2 linked regions of the Acidicapsa acidisoli genome follow. The main gene of each other region encodes a partner of the protein of the gene in region 2 in a complex. Links are inferred from orthologs where the notes say so. Each region holds a gene or a part of one and is shown on either strand. Other genes may lie near its edges.

Region 1 (15,155 bases), on a different replicon or contig from region 2:
CGCCGACTTAACTTCAGAATATTCTTCCAGAGAAAGCTTTCCGGCCACCTTCTCGCTCTCGATAGCAAACAGCTCCTCCTTCAGTGCATCCAGCAGCAGTTGGCTCTTCTTTTTTCCGCTCGGCGCGGCAAACGCCGCGATCTGCGGCTCAGCCGGCAATGGGGCAGCGCCCACCGGGGACGCTGGAACGGCAGCCACAGCCGGCTTGCGCAGCAGGAAAGCCGCCGCAGCCGCCAGCACCAGCGCCAGCCCGCCCAGAATCCAGTACTTGTACTTGCTCAATGGGTCCGGCGTGTCGATCGGATTCCCCAATCCACCCCCAGGCTTCCCACCAGGCCCACCCTGCGCCGCGGTGTCCTCACCCGCCTGCGGACCCGCTCCGCCACCAGCAGCACCACCGCCATCCGGTCCGCCCGCCTGCGAATCTCGCGGAAACGCGCCCGTACCTGAAACCGTAAATTCCAATGCCTGACCCGGCTTTACACCCCGCGCCAGAAAGGTCTGAGCGCTCACATTGTCCGGAACCGTCTGATAGCTCGTGCCCGCGCCGGGCTCGAACTTCATGCTCTTCGGCACCATGATCGCCAGATTATCGGTCGCCTGCATCAGCTTCGGCGTGAACTTGTAGCTGCCCGAATACGGCACGTGGTACGTCAACTGAAAGCGCGTTCCGTTCTCGCCCTCATTCGGCCGAATCGGAAACGAAAACGCATAGTGTCCCTTCGGACTGACGGGATCGGGAGTCGCCGCCAGCGGCATGTTGCTTGGACCAACGGTCGCCGCGCCCTCCAGCGTCGCATCCGGCGGAATCACAACTTCATACGTGTGCTCGCTCGACTCCGTCCGGGGCGGGGAAGAGACGTTCTTGACGAAGTAGTTCTCCGTAATCTTTAACTGCCCGTTGTCAGCTTCAATCCGCAGCACATCGGCTTCCGTCGAGACGCCCCCTACCTTCGCCGCCACGTCATACACGGTGATAACGGCGTTGACCGCTCCTGGCGGCATGTTCTTGAAATACGCGCCCTTCTGATGTTCCACCTTGATCAGAAAAGGCGCATCAGAAGAAGGCGTCGTGAGCTTGAATTGTCCACTCGCGTCTGTCTTCGTGCTGCTCAACTCTTCCAGCCCGGCGGAGAGACTCAGCAGTGAAACCTTGTCTCCACCAGCAGGCTTGTTCGTTGTCATGTTCGTAACGGTACCGGTAATCGTCCCCGCAAATGCAAGGGAACCAGCAGCCAGCATCGCGAGCGCAGAGACCCGCAGACAAAAGAAAGTCTTTGAATTCAAAACAGAACCTTTCCACAAGCAAGAAATCGGCGGGCTCACCAGACGCCGCGGCCGGCTATTCCCTAATGCCTAACCCCTGTTGCATGTGCCTGAAGCGAATCCATCTCCGCCAGCACCGTCGCCGCTTCCTTCTCAAGAATCCCGCGCTGGACCGTGTAATCCTCCAGCGGATATTTGCCCGCCTGATACTCAAAATTGAGGTCGCGCAGATTCGCGTAGATCTGTTCCTTCAACTCTTCCAGAAAATCCAGCCGTGTTTTCTGCCGTTGCACCGCCGCATTCTTCTCCGGCCAGAAGGTAAAGAGAAACAGCAGCAACGCCAATACCGCGCCGCCAATCATCCCGTCCGTACTCGACATATCGAACCCTCGCTCGCGCTCTTGAATTCTGTCTTAAACCAAATCTTCGGGCGCTCCATCCTTGGCGCGTCTTTTGCCCAAAGGGTGGGGTACGCAGATGCTTTAATCCGTCTCCGTTTCCCTGCGAATCCGGTCCCGCATTTCGGCTCCAATACCCGGCGGTCGAGCCTTGCCATCTGCCCCAACATGCACGAGCTGGGCCTGATTCTTCGCCCAGTTCCGCACCAGCAGAATCGTTCCCACCAGGGCAACGGCTGCAACCAGAAACGGCATGATCCAGGCCACCAGATCAAACCCCTGAGTCGTCGGAGCAGCCAGCACCGTCGCCCCGTATTTCTGCACAAAACTCTGCAGGATCAGGCTGTCGTTCATGCCCGTGGCGAGGCCCGCGGTCAACTCATCCCGCATTCCACCCGAAACCGTGCAGCCCACATGGTTACACTCCAGCAGCACCTGGCCGCACCCGCAGGTGCACATCATCTTGTGGCCAAGATCGTTAAACCGAGCCTGCGGATCAGTCGCCCCCACAGAAAAACAAACCACGCAAGCGACCAGCAGGGCCTGAGCCACACGAGCCAACGGTCCCGAAAATTTGGGCCGGATATTGGAGAATCTGGAAATCTGGGTGCCCCATCCTTTGGGCGATTTTGCACAAAGGATGGGGTCCAACACACGCCCGTTAAGAAACCGCATCAATCTCCGCCCCCAGTCACTCCCACAGCAGCCTGCATCGGCCCAGGCTGCGGCACCGGTACAGCCACCGCAGCCCGCGACGGGCTGAGACTCGGCACCAGCGCCACCAGCGTTCCAAGCACCACCACAACCAGCCCCACCCAGATCCACATCACAAGAGGATTGAGGAAGGCCTTGATAATCGGCAACCCGGTCGTCGAATCCCGTCCCTCATACACCACATATAAATCCCACTGCATCGTCGAGTGGTTGGCCACCATCGTCTGCGGCTGCCCGTTCACCGCGTAAACGCGCTTCTCGGGAGCCATCGACTGGGCCAGCACCTTCTTGCCGTTCTGATAAACATCCAGCAGCGAAAATTCCGAGTCGTAATTCGCGTTCGACTCCTGCGTATTGCCGAGGTTCACCAGCGTATACGGCCCAATCTCCATCTTGTCGCCCGGCCCCATTGGCTTTTCCGCGCTGCGATTGAAGGCATAACCGGCAAATCCGATAAAGATGATCACCACGCCAAAGTGCACCAGGTATCCGCCATACCGCCGAGTGCTCCTCCGAACCAGCAGAATCGTCGACGACAGATAATCCTTGCCCGTCTGCCGCCGTACCACCGCCGCCCCGCGCAGAAACTCCGAAGCAACCGCCGTAGCCACAGCCGCCGCCAGCGAAAACGTCATCAGCGAATAAAAAACGCCCTCATCCGCCCACGGCTTCAACCCCACCGCGATGCAGGCGATCGCCGTCACCCCAAACGCAACCCCGGGCAGAATAAAATTCCGCCGCAGGCTCTTGAACGACGATGCCCGCCACGCCAAGAGCGGCCCAACGCCTGTCAGCAGCAGCAGAAACACGCCGATCGGTATTGCAATGTGGCTGTAATACGCGCCCGAGAGCGTCGTTTTCGTCCCCTCCACATACTCCGAGAGCACCGGAAACAGTGTCCCCCAAAGAATCGTGAAGCAGGCCGCCAGCAGCACCAGATTATTGAAGAGAAAACTCGACTCCCGGCTCACCAGCGACTCGACGCGATGCTCCGACTTCAGATGATCCTTCTGCAAAACAAAGGTGAATATGCAGACGACAGCGATCAGCACCAGGAACGCCACAAACCAGTTCCCGATCGACGACTGAGCAAAGGCATGAACCGAACTCACCAGCCCCGCGCGCGTCAGCAGCGTCCCAAGAATCGACAGCATGAAAGTCGAGAAGATCAGCCAGACATTCCAGCTTTTCATCATGCCGCGCTTCTCCTGCATCATCACCGAATGCAGAAAAGCCGTGCCCGTCAGCCACGGCATCAGCGAAGCATTTTCCACCGGGTCCCAACCCCAGTACCCGCCCCAGCCCAGCACCGCATATGCCCAGTGCATACCAAGGAAGATCCCGATGGTCAGAAACATCCAGGTAAACATCGTCCAGCGCCGCGTGATGTGAATCCACTTCTCACCCGGATACCGCATCATCAGCGCGCCCAGTGCAAACGCAAACGGCACCGTGAATCCCACATATCCCAGGTACAGCATCGGCGGATGAATCACCATCTCCGGATACTGCAGCAGGGGATTGAGGCCATTCCCATCCGCCGGCGCAACCCCGCCCCGCACCAGCGAAAACGGCGGCGCGGCAAAGTTCAGCAACAGCAGAAAGAAGACCTGCACCCCGGCCAGAATCGTTCCGGCATAGGCATGAAGCTTCACGTCGCTCTTATGCGTCAGTCGCAGCACAAACCCATACGCCGCCAGCAACCATGCCCACAGCAGCAGCGAACCCTCCTGCCCGCTCCAAAGCGCGGCGAACTTATACGGCGCGGGCAGTGCGATATTCGAGTGCTCGACAATATATTCGATAGAAAAATCGTTGTGGAAGACCGACCAGCTCAGCGCAAAGGCCGCAGCCGTAACCGCCGCAAATCCGGCAATCCCCGCCCGCCGCGCCGTCTCAGCCAGCCTCTCCGGCGAAACCCTCGCCAGCCCGCCGACAGCCAGGAGACGCAGCGCAATTCCGCCGGCAAACAGGTTATAAGCCGCCAGCGCTAGTCCAATCAGAAGAGCAAAACTACCAAATGCCGCCATAAGCTTTTCGCCACTCCGCCCTATTTGTCACAATCGATTGTCGCACCAGCCGCCACACGCTACCAAGCGCCTCGTAAAGCCAGTCTCATCCTATGGAAAGCAATTGTTACGAAACTCAACCAAAGGTTTGAGGAGACGGAATGCGGTGTCGTAATGCGGAGTCGTAGGACACCTCGCTTCCGACCCCTGAAGCGAACTGGACGCGAACAAATTCCGGATCAAAGATCCGCGCCGCTCATCTCACAGAGGGCGGAAGGCGATGCCAGGAATAATGCATAACCTCATTCGCCGAACTTAGAGATGAGACAGCCTAGAAGCCGAGAGGAAAGCACGAATGAACGACACACCAGGCAACTTTCTCGAAGGCAAAGTAAACCGGATATTGGTTCCCGTAAATTTCTCGCCCAAGACATCCCTGGTCTTGGAACATGCGATCGCGGTAGCGCATGTCTACGGCGCATCCCTCCTGCTCATGCACGTCCTCAACGCGACAGCCTTCGTGGCAAACAGCGTCCCTGGAGCGACGCTCGAAATTCTCCAGCGCAGCGAATCGGCCCTCGAAGAACTCGCCGAGTCCGTCAGAATGCAGCACATCGATTGCCAGATACTGATGCGCAAGGGTGACCTCGACACCCAGATCGAGCAGGTTATCGCCGAATACCGGGTCGACATACTCGTTCTCGGAACGCAAGCCGCATCAAACTTCGGCGGATTCGCGCTTGCTTCGACCGCCGAACGCATTCTGCGCAAAACCATGATCCCTGTGCTGACTGTCGCCGACTGCCGCCCAGTCCGCAAATGGGTTGGCGAAGGTCATTTCCACGTCTTCGGCGTCACAGACCTCAGCCCCGAATCCATTCGGAACTTCGAATACGCCCGCGCCCTTCGACGTCGCTTGCCCGTCGAATACACCCTCGCGCATGTATTGCCGAAACACGCAACCCCGGAGCGAATCGAAGCCGCTACGGAGCAACTCCATGCGGTGGTGCAGTTCGCCGATACCAAAGTGGAAGTTCTGGAGGGTGCAATAGGCCCAACTATCTGCCAGGCCTCAGCCAGAGCTGGAGCAGATCTCATCATCACCAGCGTCAGGAAGCACTCCGTCCTGCGTGAGATCCTCCTCGGCCACACCCTGTTGGAGATTCTTTACGGAGCCAGCTGCCCGGTCCTGACCATCCGCATGGAATGAACTGTGACGTAAGTAAATAGACGTAAATGTCAATAAAAATTGCGCCGGAAACCGGCGCATATGACGGACATTTTTCACTCTGTCTTTCTATCAGGACTCTCTAGCCGAAGCTGTTCTGCGACCGCAAAACCCGTTACACGGAAGGCAGTTTCTCAAGCCGTTCGCTTCTGCCGGGAAACCACTAGCCCCCGCGCCAGCGACCTCAGCTCATCCGGTGACGTCGTCTGCGAAACCAGGACATCCGGAATCCCCTGATACTCCTGCTCCGCATTCGGCACGGCACTAAGAACCAGCACGGGGACCGCCGGCATCCTGCTGCGAAACTCCGCCACAAACTCTGGCCCTGAAATCCCTTTCATCGCATGTCCGGTAATCACCAGCGCCAGCCCCTGCGCAAACTCCGGCGACTCCACCAGGCACAGCGCCTCAGACGCATCCAGCGCTCGCACCACATCCGGTGCGCTACCCTCCAATAACGATTTCCTCATTGAGGCCCGAAGTGGATTGTCGTCCACTAGCAAAATCTTCTCCATAATCACCCGTGGCCGGATGAATGTTACCATCTAGCTTTTCCCCCGGTATTTACCAACTAGCCACATAGATGTGCTAAAGTGCGCAGAGGTTGCCTGAAAATACTGGAAGTTAATCGGTTTTGCCATCCCTAACCGAACAAGAACTCCTTCGCCCGCAGCTCCTTGATGGTGTCCCGCAACTTCGCCGCCTTCTCAAACTCAAATTTCTTGGCCGCCTCCCGCATCTGCGCCTCCATCCCCTCCAGGTACTTATCCAGCTCAGCCTGCGAGGCAAACTCCGGCATTCCCTCCGCCGCTTCCTCCAGTGGATCGCCATATTCCGCCTTCAAAATCGCCGCCAGAGAATTCTCCAGCTTGCTCAAAATCGACTGCGGCGTAATCCCATGCTCCAGGTTGTAAGCTCTTTGAATCTCACGTCTTCGGTCCGTCTCGTCAATCGCCCGGCGCATCGAATCCGTCATCCTGTCGGCATACAAAATCGCCCGACCCTCGACATTTCTCGCCGCGCGCCCAATCGTCTGAATCAGCGCCCCCGTCGACCGCAAAAAACCTTCCTTGTCCGCATCCAGAATCGCGACGAGCGAAACCTCCGGCAGATCCAACCCCTCCCGCAGCAGATTGATCCCGATCAGCACGTCATACTCACCTTTGCGCAGCCCCGCCAGAATCTTGATCCGCTCCAGCGTCTCAATCTCCGAGTGCATATACCGGCAGCGCACGCCGACCTCGGTGTAATACCCCGCCAGGTCTTCGGACATACGTTTGGTCAGCGTCGTCACCAGCACCCGTTCATTGCGCTTCGCCCGGTCGCGAATCTCCCCCAGCAAGTCGTCAATCTGCCCCTTCACCGGACGAATCTCAACCTCCGGATCAATCAGCCCCGTCGGCCGAATGACCTGCTCCACCACCACCCCGGCCGCCTTGGTCAGCTCATACGGCCCCGGAGTCGCCGAAACATAAATCGTCTGGTTGATCCGGTTTTCAAACTCGTCAAATTTCAGCGGCCTGTTATCCCTTGCCGAAGGCAGCCGAAACCCATAATCCACCAGATTCTGCTTCCGGCTCTGGTCGCCAAACCACATCCCGTGCACCTGCGGGATCGTTACATGCGACTCATCGACGAATAATAGAAAGTCCCTCGGAAAGTAATCCAGCAGCGTCGGCGGAGGCTCACCCGGCAGCCGTCCGCTGAAGTGCCGCGAGTAATTCTCAATCCCATGACAGTAACCCATCGACTTAATCATCTCCAGGTCAAACCGCACCCGCTGATGAATGCGCTGCGCCTCCACCATTCGCCCCTGCTTCTCTAACTCAGCCTCCCAATCCGCCAGCTCGGCCACAATGGTTTCGATAGCCTGCGCCTTGCGCTCCGGCTGCACTACATAGTGGCTCTTGGGATAAATCGGCAGCCTCGCATACTTCTGTTTCACTGTCCCAAACAACGGATCGATCTGGGACAAAGACTCAATCTCGTCCCCAAACAACTCAATCCGGTAAGCATTCTCGTCATAAGTAGGGAAGACCTCGATCACATCCCCGCGCACCCGGAATGTTCCGCGCCGGAAGTCGTGATCGTTCCGCTCATACAGAATCTCCACCAGCCGCCGCAAGATATCCTTGCGGTGAATTCGCTGCCCCTTTTCCAGCAACAACAACATCCCGTAGTAAGCCTCCGGCGAACCAAGACCATAGATACAGCTCACCGAACTGACAATGATCGCATCCCGCCGCTCAAACAAGCTTCGCGTAGCCGATAGCCTAAGCTTGTCCAACTCCTCATTGATCGTAGCTTCCTTCTCGATATATAAGTCCCCGGCGGGAATATAAGCCTCCGGCTGATAATAGTCGTAATAACTGACAAAGTACTCGACCGCGTTCGAGGGGAAGAACTGCTTGAACTCGTTATAAAGCTGCGCCGCCAACGTCTTGTTATGTGCCAGAATGAGCGCAGGCCGATTCAACTCCTCGATCACCTTGGCCATGGTAAAAGTCTTACCCGACCCGGTAACCCCCAGCAAAACCTGGTGCTGCTCCCCGGCAGCCAACCCCGACACCAGTTCCGAGATAGCCTTAGGCTGATCCCCCTTAGGCTGATAAGGCGTAACGAGTTGAAAGTCCATAGCAATCAGTATACAAGAAAGGCGAAAATAAGGCGAAATATCGTCCGCAATATATTGGAGATTTGCCCATCGACTACAATCGCAAAGCGAGGTCTAGGAATAGAATCAATCTGATATCTTCAAGCACAACAAGAATATGGGGGTTAGATGAAACTTACGAGTGTCCGAGTAGAGAACTTCAAGAGCATCCTCGACTCCAACGAGGTGGCCATCCAAAGCGATGTCACTTGCATAGTAGGGAAGAACGAATCAGGAAAGAGCGCGTTTCTGAATGCGCTCTACAGGCTCAGGCCAGTGAACGCGAGCGCGAAATTTGAGGTCAAGAAGCAATATCCAGCATGGCTCGACAAAAGACATCGCCGAGAGGGAAAAGTTCTCGACGAAGCAGAGCCAATTCACGCGGAGTTTCTACTGTCGGAAAGCGAAACAAAATCGATAGCATTCAAATATGGTCAAGGGACTCTAAAATCCACGTCAATCGTTGTGTCCAAATCCTATAATGCGTCTGTTTTATATTCATTCGAATGGCGGGTGGCCCAGATCTCAATAAGTAACAATCGAGGGTGCCCCAGGTCTCGCCTCTGAGACCTGGGCTTCTCAAAGCCCCCACTCGGCCATGCGCAAGCGACAAAACCCGGCTTCTTTCGAGCCCTCCGACTCAGCACGCTCCGATAATCTCGACCAACCCAAAGCGCCAAAGGCGCATCGCTATCCCAGCCCAGAGCAACGCCCTGGGTAACAAGACCAGCTAATGCGCTCCAGGGTTGAAAGCTAACTAAATTTGATAGCTATTTCGAATTCAAAGATCTCAGCAGGTCTTTAATCGCGCTGTCGACAGTTTCAACAAACGCTCCGAAAATGATTCCTGTGCACATCCCTAGCAAACATCCAAGTATCGTTCCTCCAATCGCGCTTATATCTCGCGAAGGATCAGAAAGAGCAAATCCGATGGCTCCGCCGAACACCGCGCATAGAAGCGCACCGCCTGTTGCGGCACAAAGAGCGCTTTCGTCTCTTGGGTAACGCCTTCTCAACAGAACCCACGCAGCACCTCTTCCAATCCATTGGAGACTCTGGTCGGCAAGGCCCCAAAAACCAAGTGAAAATGCTTCCATTTAAGTCCTTTCTGCTTTTGCGGGCACAAGCCAATTGCGCGAGACGGGGTCGCACCCGAGTACTTGAGTCGCTTTCATCGCTCGCCTCCTCGGCAAAATCGAGAAGCCTGCTCACATCAAAGATTAAGCTCCGGTTGCGGGATTCGCTATGACTTATGTCAGAGCGCCGCGTCTTCCTCCGGGCTACCTTTAAGTCCGGTCCATAGCCCAAAAGGTGAACATAAGGCGAATTCGGCCTATAAAACCCTTAAATTACGCGAAATGATCCGAATGAGATGATCGCAAAATCCTCATAAGCGCAAGATGGCCGAGATCGGCGCAATAATAATTTTCTTTCGATTGCGCAAGGGGCTAATTACAATAATTGATTAGTGCGGTGAGTGAAGCACGGCTGTGTAGATTAGGATCCGCCTCCCCTGCGGTCGTTGCAGCTAGTAGTCCTCACCATGCCTACCGGTTCCAGGATTTTTTGCTCCTGAGCCGGGGCACGTACAATTCGACTATCATTCCAGGTTATCTTGCACTCAAGCAGTAATGCAGTTGAACAGCCACAGGTGTCCAGTAGTCAAATGCACTTGTCGGTGTCCGTTCGTATCTGAAAGTTTGAGAAAAACGCTCTTATGAACGCCACGCCTGAAGATAATCGCAATGTCTTGGACATCGATACTGGAACTTCGAGTATCACGAAGATGCGCGAAATCGCATTCGCTTTGCGCTGGAAGGAGGCAAGGTGGCGTTCAGGCAAAGGCCAGGTGGGTGGGCCAATCACGCCTCTCCATGTTGTGGCCATGGACGACGGCAGCCGCATCCCTTTCTATGGCGTAAATTCCTTAAACCCGAGCTCTACAGACTTTCTTCGTCTGGCGGAGATGCTTGGCCCAGACCAGCCATTCTTTAGCATCCACCCACCTTCCTCCGAACGAAATGCCGAACGCGGCAGTTCGGTTCAGGAGCTCGCAAAATATTATGTCGATGCGCTTCAAAAATTTCAGCCGGCAGGCCCGCTCGCTCTGTCTGGTTGGTCCGTGGGTGCGGTCATTGCTCTTGAAATGGCGCAACAATTGAAGAACGTCCATGACAGGGAAGTTGCCCTGCTGATCGCAATCGATTTTGGACCGCTCAATACCCCAGCCGACAAAAGACCCTTCGGTATCTTCGAAAAGTGTGCGCGCTTTTATTTCCAGAATAGAAATTTCGCCGAGTGGGCCTATGAAGAAGTCAAGCGGAATCCATCTCTTCTGTCGGCCGTAAAGGTCATTTGGAATAAAGCAAATGAATCCATTACAAGGGTACAGGAAAGACGCAGGGAAGCAGCCGGTCTTATTCAGCGCCATCCGGCAGAGAGTCGATTGTCCTTTTTTAACCATATCCCCCGGGACGCACAGGAATATGCAAAAGCTCTGCATACCGCAGTTGAGGAATATGTACCGAAGAAATACTCCGGTCCCATGCTGGTCTACGTGTCAACGGCCCAGCCGCTGCGGCTTGAAACCAGAGTGGAAGAAAAGTGGAGAGACATCGCCGACTCAGTAAGTGTTTGCGTAGTAGAAGGAACGCATGTGACCATCTTCGAAGAGAAGGATGGCCGCCCGCTCGCCAAGCATCTACGGGGTGAACTGGACAAACTTTCCTTGTCTACGTCTGGAGCTGCTGTTTATCCGGAAAGTCGTACCGCGAACTCCCCGGAACAATATGTAAAGGACGTGATGAACCTGAACACATTCGATCCCACAGACTCCACGCGCCGCGAAACGTCTTGATACAGGGGATCACCGACATCCCCATTTGCTGCAACGAGGCGCAAACATCCCAATAAGCAGGCGTCTCCATACACCTGAAAACAAACCAATCGCAACAACTCTTCGAGCCAAGTCTGCTCCATTCACCAACAGTGCTCTGCGTGGAACAGTTTCCCGCCGTCAACCGATCTCCATATGAAAGTTGAACGCATAGTGGCCGATCACCATCGTGAAGTTCCATTTCGTCCCCTGCTGGAGCACGTTGGGCCGAAACTGCGCGTACTGCTGCTCGAACCAGAAAGCAACGTTCTCACCATCTTGCCGGGAGAGATGCCCTTTCTGTCCAAACGGGCCGGGTGTATTCGGACCTTGGTTCACCCCGCAGTTGAAGTAATTGGACGTGCCTCGCATATTCCAGGCCCCGTTCCCGCAATAAGTCGTAATCGTCGGCCCCCATTGTCCCGCCTGCAAAGGGGGCGGGTTACCCATCTGCGTGAACAACTCGATGATCGCGCCAATCACCGTATTGATGTCGCTTTCGAACATGGAAATCGAACCCCCATAAGAAGCAGGAGAAGTGTAGCATCGGTCCAACCACGTGACGGGGCAATCTTTCGTGAAGAATCGCCAGCTCGATCAACTCAACTCAAGTGCACTGACCCACCACGAAGAGCCTCTACGAATCAACCGTCGCGGAACGGCACAGGTTCATCGCCCTGCTTGACCGCTTCTGCAAAGGTGGCCTGGCAGCTTGCACGAAGAATCCTCACTGCTTCATTGGAAAACTAACCGCCGAAAAGCGGGGCAAAGGAATGTACAACATCTCGACCACCACTTACAACAGCTCAGTGCTTAGACGACACGGCAACCTTACTATGTCTCGTTTCAAGACACATCAAGCGAATTCGAAAGCTATTTTCCTTTTTAAATGGCTCAAAAACTTGAGCATAATAGCAGACATAAATGTCGTAAGTATTGCTCCAGGCGCAAGGAAGCTAGCGATGGTTACCCAGAGTTACTAGAATTATCTCTATTTATAAGCTGGCTATTGACAGCAACCGTGCTACTCTCGCCTAAGTTATGGATAACTCAATTCAAAATACATCCAAGCCCGGAGCGTCCGCGAGTCCCTCATTCGACTCTGCTCACTCGCTTCCCACCTCCGCTGGAAAAGGCGAGGCGTGCTGCATAGACCGCTGCCCAATCTGCGGCAATTTCCTCTGCGGTGTCTACTACCGCGTCAGCGGTCAAGTGGCGTGCGCCCTGTGCGCTATTCTGGCCCGCGCTCGCCGTTCAAACGAAAACCGGTCACCCTTCGACCGTTTTTTGAGTTTCGACCGATTTTTGAATATCCTCGCCTCCAGGTCGCGCAATCTCAATCGATTGGACGGCCCCTACAAGGTATAGCAGCGAGCCGGAAGTCACGCACAGATGACGCCGCGCCAGGACGCTGTTCACAGCGCCAAAAATGCCTGCGTCACCCTACACATTAAGCAAGAGCCCGCACAGGCTGCCAACACTGGACCCTTGATTACTAGCCATTACTAAAAATCGCGAAATTAATAGCGCGCATTCCTGCGAATTCGTGTAATCTCGCGTCATCCATGCCAGAATCCCTCCAAACTACGCAGGAATTGGCTGCGACGTCCCTGCGCCGTGAGACGAATGCCTTCCTGCCGCAGTTCTCCTCGGCAGAGTACGGAAAGAAGGCTAAACTGCGCTGCGGCCAATGCAGCCATTTCATCTTCAGTGAGTTTTACCGGGTAAATGGCCAAAAGATCTGTTCGACCTGCGCCGATCAGATTCATGCAGGCATCTCGACGCCGAGCCACGGCTCCCTGTTTGGCGCGCTTCTCTTCGGCATCGTCGGCGCAAGCGCAGGCTGCGCTATTTATGCCGCTCTTAACTCCGATATGGGCTGGACCGTCGGCTATCTGGCTCTTTTTGTCGGCTGGATCGTAGGCAAGACCGTCATGGCTGGAGCGAGAAGCGTTGGTGGATTTCGCGTCCAGGTCGTTGCCGCCGCGCTCACGTATCTCGCCGTTGCCCTCAAGGCACTCCCGGCATTTCTCTACGGCACTTACAATAACCTCGATTCCTTAACCAGATTCACCTCCCAGTGGAGTGCGCTGCTCACGGATCTCGTACTCACCGGCCTTGCCTCACCTTTCCGGGGCCTCGCAAACAACACAGTCAATGCCGGCATCGGCCTGATCGTCCTCCTGTTCAGCGTGACTATCGCGTGGCAACTAACGCGTCTCAGGCCCCTGGTCGTGTCCGGACCTTTCAGCCTGAAATAGTGCAAAGCCAGCCTCCACGGCACAATTAAATAACTCCAACATAATCCAGCAATCGCAAAATATATAACCCATGACATAGATGTCGTATGTTCTATTGTGAAACTGAGTTTCCTGCAATGTTACCGTAAATTACCAAAGACTCACCGATGGAGTAGTAGCTTGTGTGTGAATCAATGCTACTCTCCTGAGTTATGTATAGCTTAGAACAAAACACCTCTAACTTGGACTCGTTACCCGCGAGTCACACTTCCCACCCGGATTTTCCGCGGTTTCAAGGAGCCGAGTTAGCAGAGTTATCTCGTACCGAGCTTTGCCGCAACTGCAATAACTTGATCTCGTTCGAATACTTTCGTATCAACGGCCAGATGGTCTGCCCCTCCTGTGCCGTGCAGGCGCGCACCGGGCGATCTTCCGATAGTCAGGTTGCCTATGCCCTGGCTCTGTTCTTCGGCATCGGAGGAGCGATTGTGGGTTCCATCCTCTATGCCGGATTCACGATCGCCACGCATAGCACGCTTGGTTATCTTGCACTTGTTGTCGCCTGGATCGTTGGCATGTCCATGAAATACGGCTCCAATGGCCTGGGTGGAGGCCGATACCAATTTGCGGCTGTCGTGCTGACTTATTCGGCAATTTCCCTCGCCGCGATTCCAGTGAACCTGTATGAGGCGTTTTCCCAGTCAGGTTCCTCGACCAACTGGGCTGGTCTGCTGAATCAGGTCCCGATTTGGGGCGTTGCTTCTCCTTTCCTTGGTCTGGGAACAAATTTCGTTGCCGCCGGAATCCGCATGGCGATGCTCTTCCTGGGCCTTTGCGTCGCATGGAAGATGACCCGTCCGAAGCCGCTCAGTGTAGACGGTCCGTATTGGGTGGCAGCTCCGTGACCATCAAACTCTGGCTCAACCAGTTATGATCGATTAGAAAGCATCGTGTAACTTTGTCGATCATTCCTCATTCAGCTATCGCCAATTGTCCCAACTGCGGCTCCGACCTGCCACTCGGGGCGCTCTCCTGTCCTCAGTGCCAGGCGCTCATCTATAGTCGCGAACTGGATTCGTTGGCGCAGGAAGCCCGCGCTCACGAATCGAACGGCGAATTCTCGCAGGCAAGAGAGGTATGGAACCGGTCCCTGTCGTTGCTGCCTCCCGGCTCAAAACAAGCCGAATGGGTCCGCGAACGGATGCGAGCGTTGGAGACCACGCAACCCGCCCCACAGTCCGCGCCAGCCAAAGGCCAGGCCACGCAGGGATGGGTTAAGAAGCTGGGTCCGCTTGGTCCATTCGCCCTGTTGTTGCTCAAGTTCAAGACGCTCTTCCTCTTTCTTTTCAAGCTGAAATTCCTGTTCAGCTTCCTCTTCTTCATCGCTCTCTACGTAAGTATCTTCGGCTGGCGCTACGGCCTCGGAATCTCGGTCTGCATCCTGATTCATGAGATGGGTCACTTCGTTGACATCAAGCGCCGCGGGTTGCCCGCTGAAATGCCCGTCTTTCTCCCCGGCTTCGGAGCTTACGTCCGCTGGACCAGCCTCGGCGTCACCCGCCGCCAGATCGCCCAGATCTCCCTCGCCGGCCCGCTCGCAGGCTGGATCGCCGCCGCTGTCTGCTTTCTCATTTACGCGCAGACCGGCGACCCGCTCTGGGCTGCTCTGGCCCGCACCGGAGCTGTCCTGAACGTCCTCAATCTTATCCCCATCTGGGTCCTCGATGGCGGTCAGGCAGCGAGCGTTCTCGGCGTCGTCGAGCGAGCAGCAT
Region 2 (15,658 bases):
CTCGTCCCCGCCCAAGCCAATGCCGATGATCGACGGATACTCCTGCCGCATCCGCGCCGCCAGACGAAAGACCCGCCGCGCCTCGGGAACACTGAAATGCCGCACCGCGTCGAAGATCCAATAGAGCGTCACGCCATAATCGCGCTCGCCCCGTTCCCGCGCGCGCTCCAGCCCGGCAAAGATCTTCTCAAACAGCAGCGGATCGGCTGCGTCTTCCTCCTTGCGCCAGAAGTAGACCACGCCCACCGAGATATATACCTCGGCATGAACCACCCCTTGCGCCGCAAGCTGCCCGATCATGCGGTAGCCGGCCAACTCATACTCCTCAGGCCCGCGCAACCGCCGCGTCACTGCCTTGAAGGCCAGCATGAATCCCGAAAAATCTGTGTACTGGTAAAGCGCCTCGGCCTCAGCCAGCGTTAATGGCGCAGCCCCAAAGCCAGCATCGACCCGCTCGCTCAGCTCCGCGAGGGTCGCCGGCTCAATCGTGCCTTCCAGATGTAAATGCAGTTCCGCCTTAGGCAACCGGCGGATAAACGAAGAAAGATCATCGGACATACTTCATTCTATTGCGCCCGATTCCACCAAGGAACCTCGCCGGAAGCCGTTAGCACCTTACTTTGAATTTTCACGAGGCCGGCCGAAGAACAACACATAGCCGCCAGCATCTTCCAGTTCGAAGCCGCGCAATCCATCCTCCGTATCCTTGAGCGGTACGGAAAAGGCGACACTACGCGAAAGAAACTCATCCGCCAGCGCATCCGGATCGGATACAGAAACGTAGGCATCCAACCTGGCCCAAGGGTGCCGTGCCGCATTGGGCAGCGGATCGACTCCCACCGCCTTCACAAAGAGCATCGCGTTGTTCCGCCGCACGATGGCAAAGAAAGGATCGGCGTCCGGGTGTTGATATTCCACCTCGAAACCCAGCTTGTCGCGATAGAAGGCGATGGAAGCCGTGACATTGCGCACAATGAACGAAGGCGAGATGCTGGATATCGCAGGTCGGCTCATGCAAGGTTTCCCTCCAAGGTCTTCCCCGCAAACATGCTAGTGCCCTCAAGGTGCAAGTGCAGCTCCGCCTTGGGCAAGCGGAGAATGAAATCATTCATGGATTCATGCCGAGATTGATCTTGCATCCTTCTATGCTACCGGGACGCTCTGGATTAGCGAACTCCAGCAACCGCTCGTCAGACATTATGTACCGATGTGGAAACCGCTTCGATTTCATTTCGTAGTAATGATATGTTAATTTTGCACTTCGCCGAGAGTAAGAGGAACATGATCGACCTGAGATCAGTTGACGACGTTGAGAGCCTAGTTCCGCGAGTCTCGAACTGGAAGGGCGCTGAGTTTGCGTGGACGCGCTGGAGCGACGTTCCGCATCAGGAGTCCTGGACACATGACCATTGCCCGTTCTGCGCGGCATGCATCTGCAACCACAGAGACCGCTTTCCTGAAATTACCGTGGGACCGGAGGATGGTGGGCATTACCGACGCGCCTACTTCACTCAACGATCCAACACAATTTACTTATGGGTCTGCAGGTCCTGTTTTAAGCGCATGCAGTCTCGGATGGAGTGGACTGTATGCAGCTCGGGTTCAATTACAAGCAATTAATTCGTTGCCCTCTGACGTCAAATACCGCTGTTAGCTATTTCGCCGGGGCAAATTCGGACCGGTGGCGACTGTAGAGGTAATAGATCACCAGCCCGATTGTCAGCCAGATGAAAAAGCGGAACCACGTAATGATCGGCAGACCGCACATCAGCAAAACACAAAAGAGGATGCTCAGCACCGGAATCACCGGACCACCCGGAACGCGGAAGCCGCGTCGGCGATTGGGTTCCCGCACTCGAAGAACGAGAACCCCGATCGAGACTAGGACAAACGCAAACAGTGTCCCGATATTGGATAGATCCGCAAGCAGCTCAATATCAAACAAGCCCGATGGAATCGCAACCAGAAATCCAGCAACCCAGGTCGAGAACGCCGGCGTTCGAAAGACCGGATGAACCTTGCTGAAGATCTTCGGCAGCAATCCATCCCGCGACATCGAGTACCAGACGCGCGATTGACCGAGCTGATATACCAGCAGGGAGGAAACCATCCCCATCAGCGCGCCGACCAGCACAATCAGCCGTACCCAATGCAGCGGATGGCCACCCGGCAGCACCGACAGCTTCTTGAGCGCATTGACCACCGGCGCCGCGTCATCGACCATCGTATGCCACGGAACAAGTCCCGTAAGGCAGACAGCCACCGAGAGATAGAGCAGCGTACAGACAATCAGCGTGGCGATAATGCCAATCGGCAAATCCCGCTGCGGATGGCAGCACTCCTCAGCCGCGGTCGAAACCGAATCGAATCCGATATACGTAAAAAATATGATCGAGCCGCCGGTCAGCACCCCCGAAAAGCCATTCGGCATATACGGATGCCAGTTGCCCGGATGAATATAACCAAGCACAGCGAAGACAAAAATCAGAATGGCCGCAATCTTGATCCCAACCATGGCATTGTTCGCCTTGGCCGACTCCTGAATGCCGCGCACCAGCAGCACCGTGAGCAAGAGAACGATCAGAAACGCCGGAATATTGAACCCGAAGTGCCAGCCCGCGTTATACAGGACATTCCCCTGCAGGTCCGTCATGCCATCCGACAGATACGCAGGGGTAATCCATTTCGTCGAGGGATGCAGCCCGAACCAGTCCAGAAAGTCGACCACATGTGCGGCAAAGCCAACGCTCACCGTCATGTTTGACCCGGCGTACTCCAGAATCAGGTCCCAGCCAATGATCCACGCAACCAGCTCGCCGAGCGTCGCGTAGGCATAGGTATACGCTGATCCCGCAATGGGGATCATCGACGCCAGTTCCGCATAGCAAAGACCGGTCAGCGCGCAGACAATCGCCACCAGCACCAGCGAAATCGAGATCGCCGGCCCCGCTCCCGGCCTGCCGCCCGAAAGCGCAGTATGCCGCAGAGCATGAAGCACCAGGCTCGCGACCGGCGCCTTGCTCCACTCGGAGATATTCGACTGGCTCCCTGAGATCGCTGTCCCGATCACGGTGAATATCCCGGAACCGATCACCGCCCCAATGCCAAGCGCCGTCAGCGACCATGGGCCGAGGGTTTTCTTGAGGCAGTGTTCCGGATCCTGGGAGTCCAGAATCAGCTTGTCGATGGACTTACGGGACAGCAGTTGGCTCGCCAGTGGAAAGCTCCTCGCCCTTGGAATGGAACTCGTCTGATTCACATCACCCGCCCCGAAAACTCCAATCCACCGGAAAGTCAATGAAGACAATGGGTGCCCCGGGTCTCGCCCTTGAGAACTTGGAGACCTGGGGTCAAACTCACCTTACTTGCGCTTCGCCTGGCCGCGAGCAGCCTTCTTCAGCTTCTGCTTATTCTCGCCGCGTGGCCCAGTCCGTGGTCCCTTCGGAGCGGCCTTCTTGCGAGCAGCGCGCTTGATCTTCTTGCGTTCCAGTACGTCTTCTACAGCCTTTGTGTTTGCCATCTTTTTCTCTTTTCGTGTTGTTTTTGGATTGCCCCAACCAGTAAAGACCAGGGCTTGAACTCATAGAGGGGCGTCCGCGTTACATCTTCTCCAGCTGCGCAAACTTTTCGATCAGCTTCTTTACCCCAAATCTAGCAAAGTGTACCGTAAGTTTCGCATCTTCGCCGTCGCCTTCGCGCAGAATTACGGTTCCCTCGCCATATTTTCCGTGCCGCACGCGGCTGCCCTTCGTCAAACCAGGCGTAACCGGGCTCATCGGAACCTCCATCTTTGGCCGGGCAAAACCAGCGCCGCCCCGCCCGCCAGCACTGCGTCCGCCGAAAAACTGGGCAATATTATCCAGCGAATCCGGCTTCTTCTCCGCTGGCTTCGACGCGTCCGCCGTACCTGTTTTCCGCTGCGGCGTCCACACAACCGGCTTCCCGCCAGCCTGCGGATACGGCGTAGCCTTCACGCCCGCGTAAGGCGCACGCAACGGCGTCCGCCCGGGAGTCCTGTCGGAACTCTGGTCCTCATCCTCATAACTGTAGTGGCCGCCGCCAAAATCGTCGTTGGCTCCAGCCGCCAATCCAGTCCGGCGATTCGCCCCAAATCCGCTGCCCCACGCACCCGAACCATACCCGCCGCCGCTGGCTTCGCGCCGATGCATCGGCGTCCCAAGATTCTCAATCAGCCGCCCCGGAATCTCCTCCAGAAACCGCGAAGCCAGGCTAGCCTCCGGCGCGTCGTTCCCGTACCGCCGCCGATACTGCGCCCGCGTCAGCACCAGCGTGTCCATCGCCCGCGTCATGCCCACGTAGCAAAGCCTGCGTTCCTCTTCCAGCCCATCCGGGTCGTTCATCGTCCGCGAATGCGGAAACAACCCCTCTTCCATTCCAGTCAGAAAGACCAGCGGAAACTCCAGCCCCTTCGCCGCATGAAGGCTCATCAGCGTCACCCGCGCGTCCTCGCTGTACTGGTCCGTATCCGAGACCAGCGCCGCATGATCCAGAAACTCGCTCAGCGTCTCGCCCCGCTGCTCCGCATCCTGCGCCGCGTTCGCCAACTCCTTTAGATTCTCAATCCGGCTCACAGCCTCCGGCGAACCCTCCGCCTCCAGCACTCGAATATACCCACTGCGATCGATCAGGAACCGAATCAGCTCCGGCAGAGTTCCCCGATCGCCCGGCTTGCGAAAAGCACGATCTTGTTCCGGGTCCAGCGGATTGAGCTTGCTGGCGTCTCGCGCTGCCTGCTCGGCAATCTTCTTCTGCGCCGTGGTCTTGCTGTTGACTCCGGCCGTGTTGCTGAGGAAAGGGGAAAGCATCGCAGGATCGAAAATCGGGATGATCGCTGCGGGCACCGATTCAACGATCTCGCCTCCAAAATCAAAATCCGTCCCGTCGCCAGCATCCGACGACGCCCCAAAGTCAAAGCTGGCATTCTCGCCAAACTCAAACCCTGAATCCGATCCAGCATCCGAACCGACATCGGCCTCGCCCACAGCGTCCGCCGAATCCCCAGCGACATCCGCCGCCAGCTTCCCGGCAAAATCGTCGCCGTCCAGATGCACCAGCGCCCGAGCATCCTTGATCAGCTGCCGAAAACCCTCCAGAGCCGCGCAAGCCCGCGCCGGAACAAGCTGATTCCGCGCCGCTTGCTCAATCGCCTCCCACGTCGACGTGCCCGTCTCCAGCGCCAGCCGCTCCAGCGTCTCCAGCGTTGTCTTCCCAATCCCCCGCGTCGGCGTATTCACACACCGCTGCAAGGCGACCGAGTCATGCGGATTCAGGACTAACTTCAAGTAGCTCAACATGTCGCGAATCTCAGCTCGCTCGTAAAAGCTGAATCCGCCGACCATCGTGTACTTCACCCCGTACCGCCGCAGCGCCTCTTCCACCAGACGCGACTGCGAATTCGTCCGATAAAGCACCGCTGTCCGCGCTTCCCGTTCGCCGTCGGCCTCACGCAGAAATTTATTGATCCGGTCGGCAATAAACAGCGCCTCATTCTCGCCATCCGGAGCCTCATAGAACCCCACCAGCGACCCGCCGTCGCGCTCCGTCCACAGCGTCTTGCCCTTGCGCTGAGCATTGTTCGCTACGACCGTCCCAGCCGCCTCCAGAATCACCTGCGTCGAGCGGTAATTCTGCTCTAGCCGGACGATCTTCGCGTTCGGAAAATCCTTCTCAAACTCCAGAATGTTGCGAATATCCGCCCCGCGCCACGAATAGATGCTCTGGTCCTCGTCGCCCACCGCGCACACATTCCTGCGCTCGCCGGCCAGCATCTTCATCAGCTCATACTGCGGACGGTTCGTATCCTGGTACTCGTCCACTAGCAGATATTTGAACCGCCGCTGGTACCGCTCCCGCACCTCGCCCGAAGCCTTCAGCAGCCGCACCGTCTCCAACAGGAGATCGTCGAAATCCAGCGCATTGTTCTTGGCCATCTCCTTGCGATAGGCCTCATAAATATGCGCAATTCGCTCCGAACCCGGATCGGAAGAACTGAGGTAATACTCCTGCGGATCGATCATGTGGCTCTTGGCCCACGAAATCTTCCCCAGCACCGTTCGCGGCGTAAGCTGCTTCGTATCCAACCCTAGCCGCTTCATGATCGTCTTCACAATCGACTGCTGATCGTTCTCGTCGTAGATCGCAAAATCCCGCGTCAGCCCGACCGCATTCGGCCCGGTCCCGATCCGCAACGCCTCAATATCCCGCCGCAAAATCCGCACGCAAAGCGAGTGAAAGGTCGCAATCAGCGGCTTCGTCAGCGAACCCCGTTCGAGGAGCTTGTCGATCCGCTCGCCCATCTCCTTCGAGGCCTTGTTGGTAAAGGTCACAGCCAGAATCGAATCCGGCGCAACCCCTTTTTCCTGGATCAGGTAAGCGATGCGGTAGGTAATGACACGCGTCTTCCCCGACCCGGCCCCAGCCAGGATCAGCACCGGCCCCTCCGTAGTCTCCACGGCGGCGCGCTGTTCAGGATTCAGTTGTTCGACAAGATGCTGCAAGAGTTCCGTATCCGGCGGGAAAATATCCTTCCTCTAGTGTACCGTCAGCAGGTTATCGCCGCTCGACGGCGCCAGAGAGGAGTGTGCTACGGACATGTTTTGTCTTGCGCGAACAAGGCATGCAATCATTCAAGGAAATGGGCAGACGTCGCACCCCAACTTTTGAATTTTCCGTCCCATCGGCAACACCGGGCACCCTACCTTCTGTGGCTTTGCGTAACGCAACGTCGGGAGTGTTTCGGGGCGTTCGCGCCTAGCAACATGGAGCGCTCGGAGGCGCATGATGACAATTTCCGATGAAGACCGTGAGGCGAAGCTCATTTTTATTGAAGCTTTCTTTGAGGAATTCGAACGCAGAATCGAACGTCTCCCGAAGCTGTTGGCAGATTCCTTTAAAGACGAGGCGCTCACCTTATGCGTGGTGTATATCGACCACCTTGCATCTGGACACTTTGGTGGCGATCAAAGCAACAACGAGAATTTCTCGCGTGCGCTCAGAACACTAAGCGGAGATTCGCTCTTCGCAATGATTCATCCGCGAGATCTGCTGGAGAAAGCGGCGGGGTTTTGTCACGAGGCCCTTCCCCTACTGGAATCCGTGGTCCAGAATCACCCCAATGCACTTCTGGAGGAGGCCCTGCTCCGCAGGGCCGTTCAGGAATCCGGCCTTGCCGAGCCTGTAAAACAGAAATTGAACTCTAACTTGTGGAGAGCGTCGATTGCGTCGATCTGCTACTCCCACATCCGGGGGCAGTTGGTTCATGGACCAGGAAGCGGGGGCCTCTTGTTCGAGGACAGTTTGTACAAGGGAAAAGTGGGCGTAAAAGTGGATTTCGATCTTCTCTACAGGGCTCTTCGTAGCATTTACGATTCAGTTAAGACAAAATCCCTCCAAAACGCTGAATGGTTCGGAAATCCTAGCTATCCAGACCGAAATAAGACGGGCTAAGGTCCCGACAGGTCTAAAACCAGATCTAGCGTATCTGATGGAAGGTGGCGCAGGTCTGAATAAATACCAATGCGGGTGCCTCACATCTGGCTTCTGAGATGTGGGTTTCTCAAAGCCGGGCCGGGCGAACTATTGGGACCCCTCCCGCTCGAGCACGAACAATTTAAAGTATGGGTCCCCCGTTGGAGGATCGGCAAGAAAGCTCAGTTGATCAGGAAGCTTCTGGCTAAGCTCTTCAATTTCGAGTGCTAGAGACGCTCTCATTTGTTCTCTTGACTTGCCGATCTTTTGAAGGCTGCGCCAGTAAATATATGAAGAAATGAGGCCCAATGAAACCAAGGCAAGAACTGTTGATTGAAGGTACCTCTCAAAGAAGGCGTCGCCAAGCAAGCAGATTGCGATTATCACCACGGGTGGGCCAAGGTCAGAACAGAGTTGACCCACGGCCTTGTCCTCACCGCGACTTCCAGCGATTGCTAAGCCTCGTGCGTAGATAGCCTCGATGGAAGGTGCGTGCAGCGCCTGTTCTTTGGCTTCCTTAGAACGTGCGTGCGATGCATCTTCTTTGGCTTTCTTTCCCCTCCCCCTGTCTCTCTGCAAAGCCTCCGAAACAGCCAAACGGACTGCGTAGTCAGCCGAAACGCCTCGCATTTCTGCGAACTCTTGAATAAGGGAATCAATTGATCTACGGATAGCCATGGCCGTTGCCTCCCGAACATGTTAGGTGGGTGGCGCAGGTCTGGCAAACAACCAAATTGGGTACCCCACATCTCGCTTCTAAGATGTGGGGCTCGCAAAGCCTGATCAAGCCCGATATCCCCTAGATCCAGCCAGATTCTCGCATTTGCTTTTCTATCTGTCATTCCATTCGCGAATATGCTTCTTCACCACCAGCCCAACCGCCGCAAACCCATTCGCGCCCCGCGCGAATTCGGAGGGAGCAGGGGCATTCATGCCCCTGAATAGCCGCCACGCAACGAAGCGGCTTTAGCCGCGGGCCTTCGCTCCCAAATCAAGAAAATGCCCGCGCCTAAAGGCGCAATATGGCAGCCCCATCGTTCCAGGGCATAAAGGCCCCGGCTCCCTCCGTGCTTCGACCTCGAAAATGCTCCGGCATCGGATCCAGCCTACCCTAACCCGCCGAACTGAACGGATACGCATCGGCGCTCGAAACAAGTCTGGCCCGAACTGGATTCTCCTCGATACAGCGCACGCAATCAGCGAACTTGTCCGCCGTTGATATCTGGCTTTCGTTGAAGCTCCTCATCCAGACATCCATCTTGCTCTTCAGGCGAAAGGAAAAACCGCCCTTGATGAATTGCATGGCCTTCTCAAGGGAAACCTCAGCGGCTGGCGTAATCAGCACATGGAAATGATCCGGCATGACGACGTGCGCATGGAGAAGAAACCTCCCCTGCTCGCGGTAGTCGAACAGCACCTGCCGGAACAATTCCGCGTTAGCCGTCACCTGAAACAGCCTCCGCCGCTGCGCTGTAACTGCGGTTACCAGATAAGTGCGGGTCTCTTGCGGCGCAAAACGCATTGCGAAAATATACAGCAATCACCTGCCGTCAAAGGCGGATGGCGCTCGATACCGGACTGTCCCGGTCCCGCCTGCGTCTTATACCGCCCCTTGTGGGCAGCGTGAGATTGTAATCATGCTTGGAGCCTCATTCGCTATCGGATCGGAGCTGCCTGCCTTATGGTTGCTGTCAACGCGGAGACAATGACCACACGAGCGGCAATCTTTTCTGCGAGGCTCGACCGCGTTGGTCAATCCATTAGGCCGCTCGATGTTCAAATCACACACTTCAGTCATCTCCGCAGTTCGCGTTGCGAACTCTTCAGCTCTTTCTCAGGAGACAACCGGGCGATCACTTTGTATATTGCGCATTGGCATCATGGAAGGTGGCGCATTTGTCACTTTCCATTGGTTACTTCTGGCTCTTGGCATCCTGACGGGCTGAAAACGTGCTAATCACATTGCGTAAGTGTGTAGCAGCCAATAGATAAGGAACAGCGCCACAAAGGCCAGCACGATATGGACAAGCCATTGTCCAGGAGAATTCGGTCTGCCGAAGTTGAACACGCTGGAATACTATCAGCCCATTTCTGGAATCTACAGAGCAAGACTGACCGTCATCCTGAAACCGGAAGACCACAGCAATGGGAACGGCTATCAGAGTTGACGGAATCAATATCCCAGATTCGGGTCAGATTCCCTCAAGGCTGGCGGGGGCCCATTAGCACTTTCTGTCCTAACCACACGAGGGGTGCCCCATCCTTCCTGTCCTTTGGGAAGGGTGGGAAACCACAAAAGCAGCCCTTTCTTGCCCTTGCTTTTCTTTCTGTCATTCCCGGCTAGGGAATCTGCTTCTCCGCCGCGTAGAACACTCCGCTCCACAGACCATAGTGCTATGGCCCATAACGTTGTGTGCATTGTCAGATCTACCTTCCCGGCCTACTCTCTCACTAACATGAGCACAGTCTGGACAGTCGAACGGAATTCGGGAGCCCGCGCAGGACTCGTCGCGGGTGATGTGAGGAAACAGCTCTGGCGGTCCCTGAGGATGAGCCGACTGGACTTCTTCCAGTTGCTTCCCGAAGGCACGCTGTTGGACGAAAAAACTCTGCTTGAGATCACAAAGATTCTGAAGGAACAGCTCTAGGCGCTCTATGCCGGCTCCGGCAGTCCGCCGTCAGGCACTCCGCGGGGTTCGTCGTCTTCGCCTTCCGGGAGAAGCTCGACCCCAAGTTCAGTGATTGGCTTAATCGGCGGAAAAACTTCCGGACCGTCAATATCGGTTTCTGCATCGGGCGCAAGAGGACTATTTGAAGTGGCCATCGTATTCTCCTGCCTGCTTGGATGCGGAAAACCGACCCACAGACCAAGCTTCCCATTCGCTGCAACAAAGCACAAATCCCCATAAAAACACGCAAATTCAACCCCAATAAAATGAATAACTCGCACCCCACCCGCGCCAAGCCCGTCCCATTCGCCAGAAATTGTTCTACGTGGAACAATTTCCAGCACCAGACTCACCGCCGCTGGCCGGGATAGTTCTGCGCATAGGTATCGCGGGCCAGCCCCGCCGCACGCGCCTTTTGCACCAGCGCAAACGCCTCATCGCGGCTCATGCCTCCGCCAAGCGTCACCAGGTACGGCGCATGCCCGGTCGGCGTAAACACCTCAGGCCGCAACTCCGGATGCTTCAGAGCCACCGTCGAACGCTTCTTCTGCGCCTGGTCTTCGCGGTTGTACGTATACGCCACCACCCGCCAATCCCCATGGCTACCGGACGCAGCATTTGGAACCGGCAGCGATCTGGCAGCTCCAGCAGGAGCGGCCTCCGTAACCGGAGCCGGGACAGGCGCAGAGATCGTCTGCCCGGCAGTCTCGTGATTCGCAGGCCGGGAGTGCGCGAAATGCCATCCAAGCCACAGTGCCAGCAGCGCCACGACTACACCCGCAACGATCAATCCCGTCTTTGGCGAATTTTCGCGAAGCCAGCTCTCGATGGAATCTCTGCGCAACCAGCTTTCAATCCTGAGAGGTGGCCGATCCGCAGACGAGGCAACACGAACCGCTCCTAACCTCGTTTCAGGGATTGCTCTGGCCTCAGACGCAGCGCTCTTTGGCCCAAAGCCGGGCTTCCCGTCGCGTTCGGATTCAGGCTTGATTGCGGCCTTGACTACAGGCTTGGCGGCGGTCTTCGTATCAGGCTCGGCTGGCTTATTAACGGCTGTTTGCGTTGGCGATGAGGCTGCTGCCGGAGGGGGATTCGATGGCCGCTCGCCAGTCTGCAGCGCAGCCATAATCTCGACCGCGCTCCACGCTCCGCTCACTCCGTTCCGCACGATCTGATCGAGCGGCGCAGGCAGGGGAAGTTGGCGTCCCGCAGCCTCCAGCGTGCTGACCTGCGTAAGCGATTGCAGAATAACGATTGCTAAATCGTGAATATCTTTTCTCTTAGCTGCCAGGCCGCTCTCGCCCTCGGGAGTCTCACGGATACAATCGCCACGCAGTTTGACTACCTCGCCGACGGCAAAGACGTTGGACGGCTCGACGTGCTCATGCACGAAGCCATTCACATGCAGCACATCGAGAGCCGAGGCGAGGCTGGCGGCAAGCTGTCTGGCCTCGGCGACGGTCAGGCGCTGTCCCCCGATGACTGCGGCGAGGTTGGCGTCGACCGGCTCCATCACGGCATAGACCACCGTGGTTTCGTCGAGCATCAGTTGGCCGTACTTCTCCAGCTTCAGGATGTTGGGATGGCCGAGCGCTTCCACACCGCGCCAACGGGCCAGTATCTCTTCCTCGTCGAAGTGAGAGGCGATCAGTCGTATGACTGTCGGTTCGCCCTTGCCGTTCGAGGTGGAAAAGAAGGCGCTGCGTCCTTCGGGCAGCAAGAGTCTTTCCAAAGGGAAGGCGCCATCAATGACTCTGCCTTCATATTCCGTCCATAGTTCCATAGGTCGCTTCCAGTCCGGAGATGGGGCCAAGACAGAGAGGCCGCGAAGGGCAAGTCAAACAGGACAGACTAGAACAAGCCAGAACAGGCCGAATATGCAATAAGGGACACACGTATACGACTGTGCACCCCCTGCAATCACTCTTCCATTATCGTTCATTCCGATGGAGAGCGGGTAGCACGGCACTCCGCGCACTGGCAATTGCGCCGGAGAAAATCCCACGAATAGATCCCGCTCGAGTGCCCATCCTGCCAGTTGAACTGGATCGCATAGCGTCCGACGGCATGGGCGCTGGCGGGGCGCGCCGGGGCCTCGTACATCTGCAAGAGCTGCGTAGGTTTGGGCTTGGGCTGCCCGGGTTCGCGGCCTTGCGTCTGCCGCTCTTCGACGCAGGTAGCACAGGGGCAGGCATTGCGCAGCCACGCAAAATTCCAATGGCTCTTATGCCCGTCTTCCCAGTCGATCTCCATGCCGGCGCCTTCGGTCTTGAGCACGCGCACCTTACTGGGAGTCAGCGCTCTCTTGGTTAGCGCGGCGGCGTGCTGCTCCTCACGCTCGTGGCGCTCCTGCTCTTCCTTGCTGACAAAACGAATACCTTCGTGGCTCATACACTTCTATTTTGCCTGATACCGATCAGGACGGACCGACGTGGACTAGCGAACACGGTCATCCGTGGTTTCTCCAGAAGAAGTAAGCCGCGATCCCCAAACCGACGCATACCACCAACCCGCGCAAAAACCGTGGATTCAGCCGCTGCGACACGCGCGCCGAAAGATACCCGCCGATGGCGCAGGTTACCATCGCCGCGAGGCAGAAGCGCCACTCCACTTTGCCGCTGAAGGCAAACAAGATACACGCAACGCCGTTGGCCATGGTGGTCGAAACCACTTTCATCGCGTTCATCTCATTCAAATCCTGAAAACCGAATAGCGACAGCAAGGAAATGATCAGAAATCCCGCCCCGGCGCCAAAATAGCCGAGGTAGACGCAAACCAGGGTGATCAGGATCACCAGCAGCCAGTGCTTCCGGCCGGTTTCCTGGTCCGGGTCGCCGCCTTGCGCGTCATCGCCTTTCATTCGCTGGATCTGCTTCATGATTGGGCCACTGAGCGCGAAGATTAGCGCCGCGAAGAGCAGCAGCCACGGCACCATGTTGAGAAAAGTCTGTGCTGGAGTGTTGAGCAGAATGATCGCCCCGACTGACCCGCCGAGGAGACCTGAGAGCGCCATCTTCGTCGCCAGACTGCGGTGTTTACGTACCTCGTCCCGATAACCGGCAATCGAGGTGAGCTGTCCGGGCCAAAGAGCGACTGTATTTGTAGCGTTCGCCTGGATCGGCCCGAGCCCAACCCCCAGCATCGCCGGGAAACTGAGAAACGAGCCTCCGCCGGCGACCGCATTCAGCGACCCGGCCAGAAACGAGGCCAAAATGACCCAAGGCATGCGCCAGTCAATGGAATGAATGGAGTGAATCAAGCTATTCGGGTCAAAGTAGGTCCAACTCGCCGGAACCCATGTCAGAACTACAATCCGATGCATCTGAAACCATTCTATCGGCTGCTGAAACTACGACTTTGGCCCGTACACGTGCCAGAAGAAATAAGCTGCCGTCAGGAATCCTATGCTTGCGACGAGCCGTCGCATCACTTTTTGATTGACTCGCTTGCTATAGCGGGCTGCGAGATATCCTCCAATTGCCGCCAGGATCGCCATCTGCCAGCAATAGAACCAGACCACGCGGCCGTTATAGATAAACCAGAAGACAGCAATCCCGATCGAAACCGTCGCCGTCACCACCTTCAACGCGTTCACCTCATGGATGTTCGTCACGCCGCAGACTCCAAACAGCGCCATCACCAGGAAGCCGCCCCCAGCCCCGAAGTAGCCGACATAGAAGCTCACCACAGCCATGCCCACGATCAGCCAGAGATCGGAGCGATGCGCTTCTCGCCGGGTCTGGAGCCATCTCCCCAATGGTTCGCAGAGCACAAACATTACCGCCGCAAACAACAGCAGCCATGGAAGCAAATACATAAATCGCGAATTTGGAGTGATTAGAAGCAGCCATGCCCCTGCGAGCCCTCCAACGAACGACGCGATGCTCAGTGGCAGCAGGCGCTTGGTGTGGCGTCTAAGATCGTCCCGATACGCGAAGGCTGACGTCAGCTGGCCGGGCCAAAGCGCCACGTTGTTCGTCGCCTGAACAGAGACGGAGCCGACACTGCTGCCCTTCATCGCATTCAAGAGAGCCGGAAGCGAAAGAAACGAGCCGCCTCCAGCTACCGTATTCAGAGCCCCGGCAAGAGAGGAAGCCACAGGCAGCCAAAGCGGCTGCAAAGTGTGCAGAAAAGGGGATTGCATACCTCAATGTAATGGCTTAAATGCCATTCCCCAAGCCATATTTGTGGCCTTCGTCTGCCAAATCACAGGTCTGTTGCCGTCGTTTTGACCGGCACCTGATACACTCCCGTTGAATACCCAGTGGAGTCTTCAGAACCCTTATGACACGAATTGCCCTGATGTTAGCGTTCGCCGGCACTCTCGCCGTGGCTCAAACTCCTACCGCGCCAGCACCCAAATCCGCTACTCCCGCGAGTGCAGGGGTTGCGCCCAAGCCAGGTACAAAACCGGGCACAGCAGTCAGACATACCGCCGTGCTTGGAACCGCGTGCAGGCCGACCTCTGTGATCGGCATCAAGCTGCCCCCCGGCATTCCCGTGGTCAAGGCCGTGACAAAGCCAGCTTTCACCCTTTGCTACGAGGACATCAAGATTGGAACCGGCGCGGAAGCTGAGCCCAACAAGATGTACAAGGTGAACTACACCGGCTGGCTTGCCACCGACGGCAGGAAATTCGACTCCTCCTTCGACCATCGCATGCCTGTGATGGACAAGGATGGCAAGCCTCAGAAGGACGCGGACGGAAAGCCAGTCCTTGGCGATGCACAGCCCTTCACCTTCCCGCAGGGGTTTGGGCGTCTCATTGCGGGCTGGGATCAAGGCTTTGAGGGGATGAAGGTGGGTGGCAAGCGACGCCTGTTTATTCCCTGGGAGCTTGCCTACGGTGTTCGCGGAGTCCCGGCGCGCGACGCCGACCATCCTGGAATTCCTCCCAAATCAGATTTGATCTTTGACATCGAACTCCTCGACGTGACCGATATGCCCAGCCGGCCAGCGCCAGGAGCTGGAATGCGTCCGATGCCGGCACGGCCTGGTGCGGCGCCCGGTGCAGCACCAGGCGCAAGCGCTTCTCCGACCTCGCCAAGCTCGCCTGCAACTGCGCCGAAGCCTGCGGAACCAGCAAGTCCAGCTGCCGCTCCAGCTCCCACAACGCCGACACCAGCTCAGGCACCGGCGCCGACTGACAAGCCGGTCAACCCCGAACAGCCGAAGTAGTCGGCTTTCCGACGACCGATTGGCCAGAACTGCCCGGCAGCTATCGATTCACACTCTGCCGGGCAGTTCTGGCGTTGCTGCCAGGAGCTGCCGCGTATAACTCTCGCGCGGCCTCGCACAGAGTTCCTCTGCGTCCCCGGTCTCTACCAGCCGCCCGCGTTCCATCACCGCGATTCGCGACGAAAGATAGCGCACCAGCGGCATCGAGTGGCTGATAAACAGATAGGTCAGTCCGTGCTCGCGCTGGAGTGTGCGCAGCAGGTTGATAATCTGCGCGCCGACGCTGACATCGAGCGCGGATACCGGCTCGTCCAGCACGACAA

Evidence for each region.
Region 1: the proteins of OHL23_RS03295 (region 2) and uvrB are in contact, whole or in part, in a crystal structure (PDB 7EGT), measured with the Thermus thermophilus proteins. The link is inferred for Acidicapsa acidisoli from one-to-one orthologs. Residues at the interface, in WP_096412145.1 of Thermus thermophilus: His654, Arg656, Phe657, Gln666, Asp668, Glu669, Lys680, Arg681, Leu682, Ser683, Lys685, Tyr686, Ala687; in WP_096411307.1 of Thermus thermophilus: Glu23, Leu25, Arg26, Asp27, Gly28, Glu29, Arg30, Phe31, Arg55, Glu326, Asp327, Phe328, Glu379, Ser382, Gln383, His398, Gly400, Arg401.

The regions. Positions count from the first base shown.
Region 1 is NZ_JAGSYI010000002.1:637,077-652,231, reverse strand. Bases 5,755-8,750 are described here. They hold uvrB (excinuclease ABC subunit UvrB), read right to left. Parts: upstream 8,251-8,750; coding sequence 6,259-8,250; downstream 5,755-6,258. Other genes in these bases: OHL23_RS28845 (AAA family ATPase), read left to right, coding at 8,398-8,750; OHL23_RS12715 (response regulator), read right to left, coding at 5,755-6,130. In the rest of the region: OHL23_RS12740 (peptidase associated/transthyretin-like domain-containing protein), read right to left, coding at 1-1,287; OHL23_RS12735 (hypothetical protein), read right to left, coding at 1,350-1,646; OHL23_RS12730 (cytochrome c-type biogenesis protein), read right to left, coding at 1,749-2,339; OHL23_RS12725 (heme lyase CcmF/NrfE family subunit), read right to left, coding at 2,339-4,408; OHL23_RS12720 (universal stress protein), read left to right, coding at 4,743-5,597; more of OHL23_RS12715, read right to left, coding at 5,750-5,754; more of OHL23_RS28845, read left to right, coding at 8,751-8,835; OHL23_RS12705 (thioesterase domain-containing protein), read left to right, coding at 9,986-11,125; OHL23_RS12700 (hypothetical protein), read right to left, coding at 11,285-11,650; OHL23_RS12695 (hypothetical protein), read left to right, coding at 12,709-13,404; OHL23_RS12690 (hypothetical protein), read left to right, coding at 13,734-14,288; OHL23_RS12685 (site-2 protease family protein), read left to right, coding at 14,342-15,155. UniProt on the Escherichia coli protein: The UvrABC repair system catalyzes the recognition and processing of DNA lesions. A damage recognition complex composed of 2 UvrA and 2 UvrB subunits scans DNA for abnormalities.
Region 2 is NZ_JAGSYI010000001.1:786,640-802,297, forward strand. Bases 3,400-6,898 are described here. They hold OHL23_RS03295 (ATP-dependent helicase), read right to left. Parts: upstream 6,519-6,898; coding sequence 3,600-6,518; downstream 3,400-3,599. Other genes in these bases: OHL23_RS03290 (hypothetical protein), read right to left, coding at 3,400-3,520; OHL23_RS03300 (hypothetical protein), read left to right, coding at 6,799-6,898. In the rest of the region: add (adenosine deaminase), read right to left, coding at 1-558; OHL23_RS03280 (VOC family protein), read right to left, coding at 616-1,014; OHL23_RS03285 (amino acid permease), read right to left, coding at 1,655-3,259; more of OHL23_RS03290, read right to left, coding at 3,362-3,399; more of OHL23_RS03300, read left to right, coding at 6,899-7,467; OHL23_RS03305 (hypothetical protein), read right to left, coding at 7,597-8,166; OHL23_RS03310 (REP-associated tyrosine transposase), read right to left, coding at 8,600-9,010; OHL23_RS03315 (hypothetical protein), read right to left, coding at 10,142-10,312; OHL23_RS03320 (SPOR domain-containing protein), read right to left, coding at 10,507-11,940; OHL23_RS03325 (DUF971 domain-containing protein), read right to left, coding at 12,096-12,548; OHL23_RS03330 (sulfite exporter TauE/SafE family protein), read right to left, coding at 12,607-13,479; OHL23_RS03335 (sulfite exporter TauE/SafE family protein), read right to left, coding at 13,507-14,301; OHL23_RS03340 (FKBP-type peptidyl-prolyl cis-trans isomerase), read left to right, coding at 14,442-15,335; OHL23_RS03345 (ATP-binding cassette domain-containing protein), read right to left, coding at 15,384-15,658. UniProt on the Escherichia coli protein: A helicase with DNA-dependent ATPase activity. Unwinds DNA duplexes with 3'-5' polarity. Translocates on single-stranded DNA with 3'-5' polarity. Initiates unwinding more efficiently from a nicked substrate than double-stranded DNA.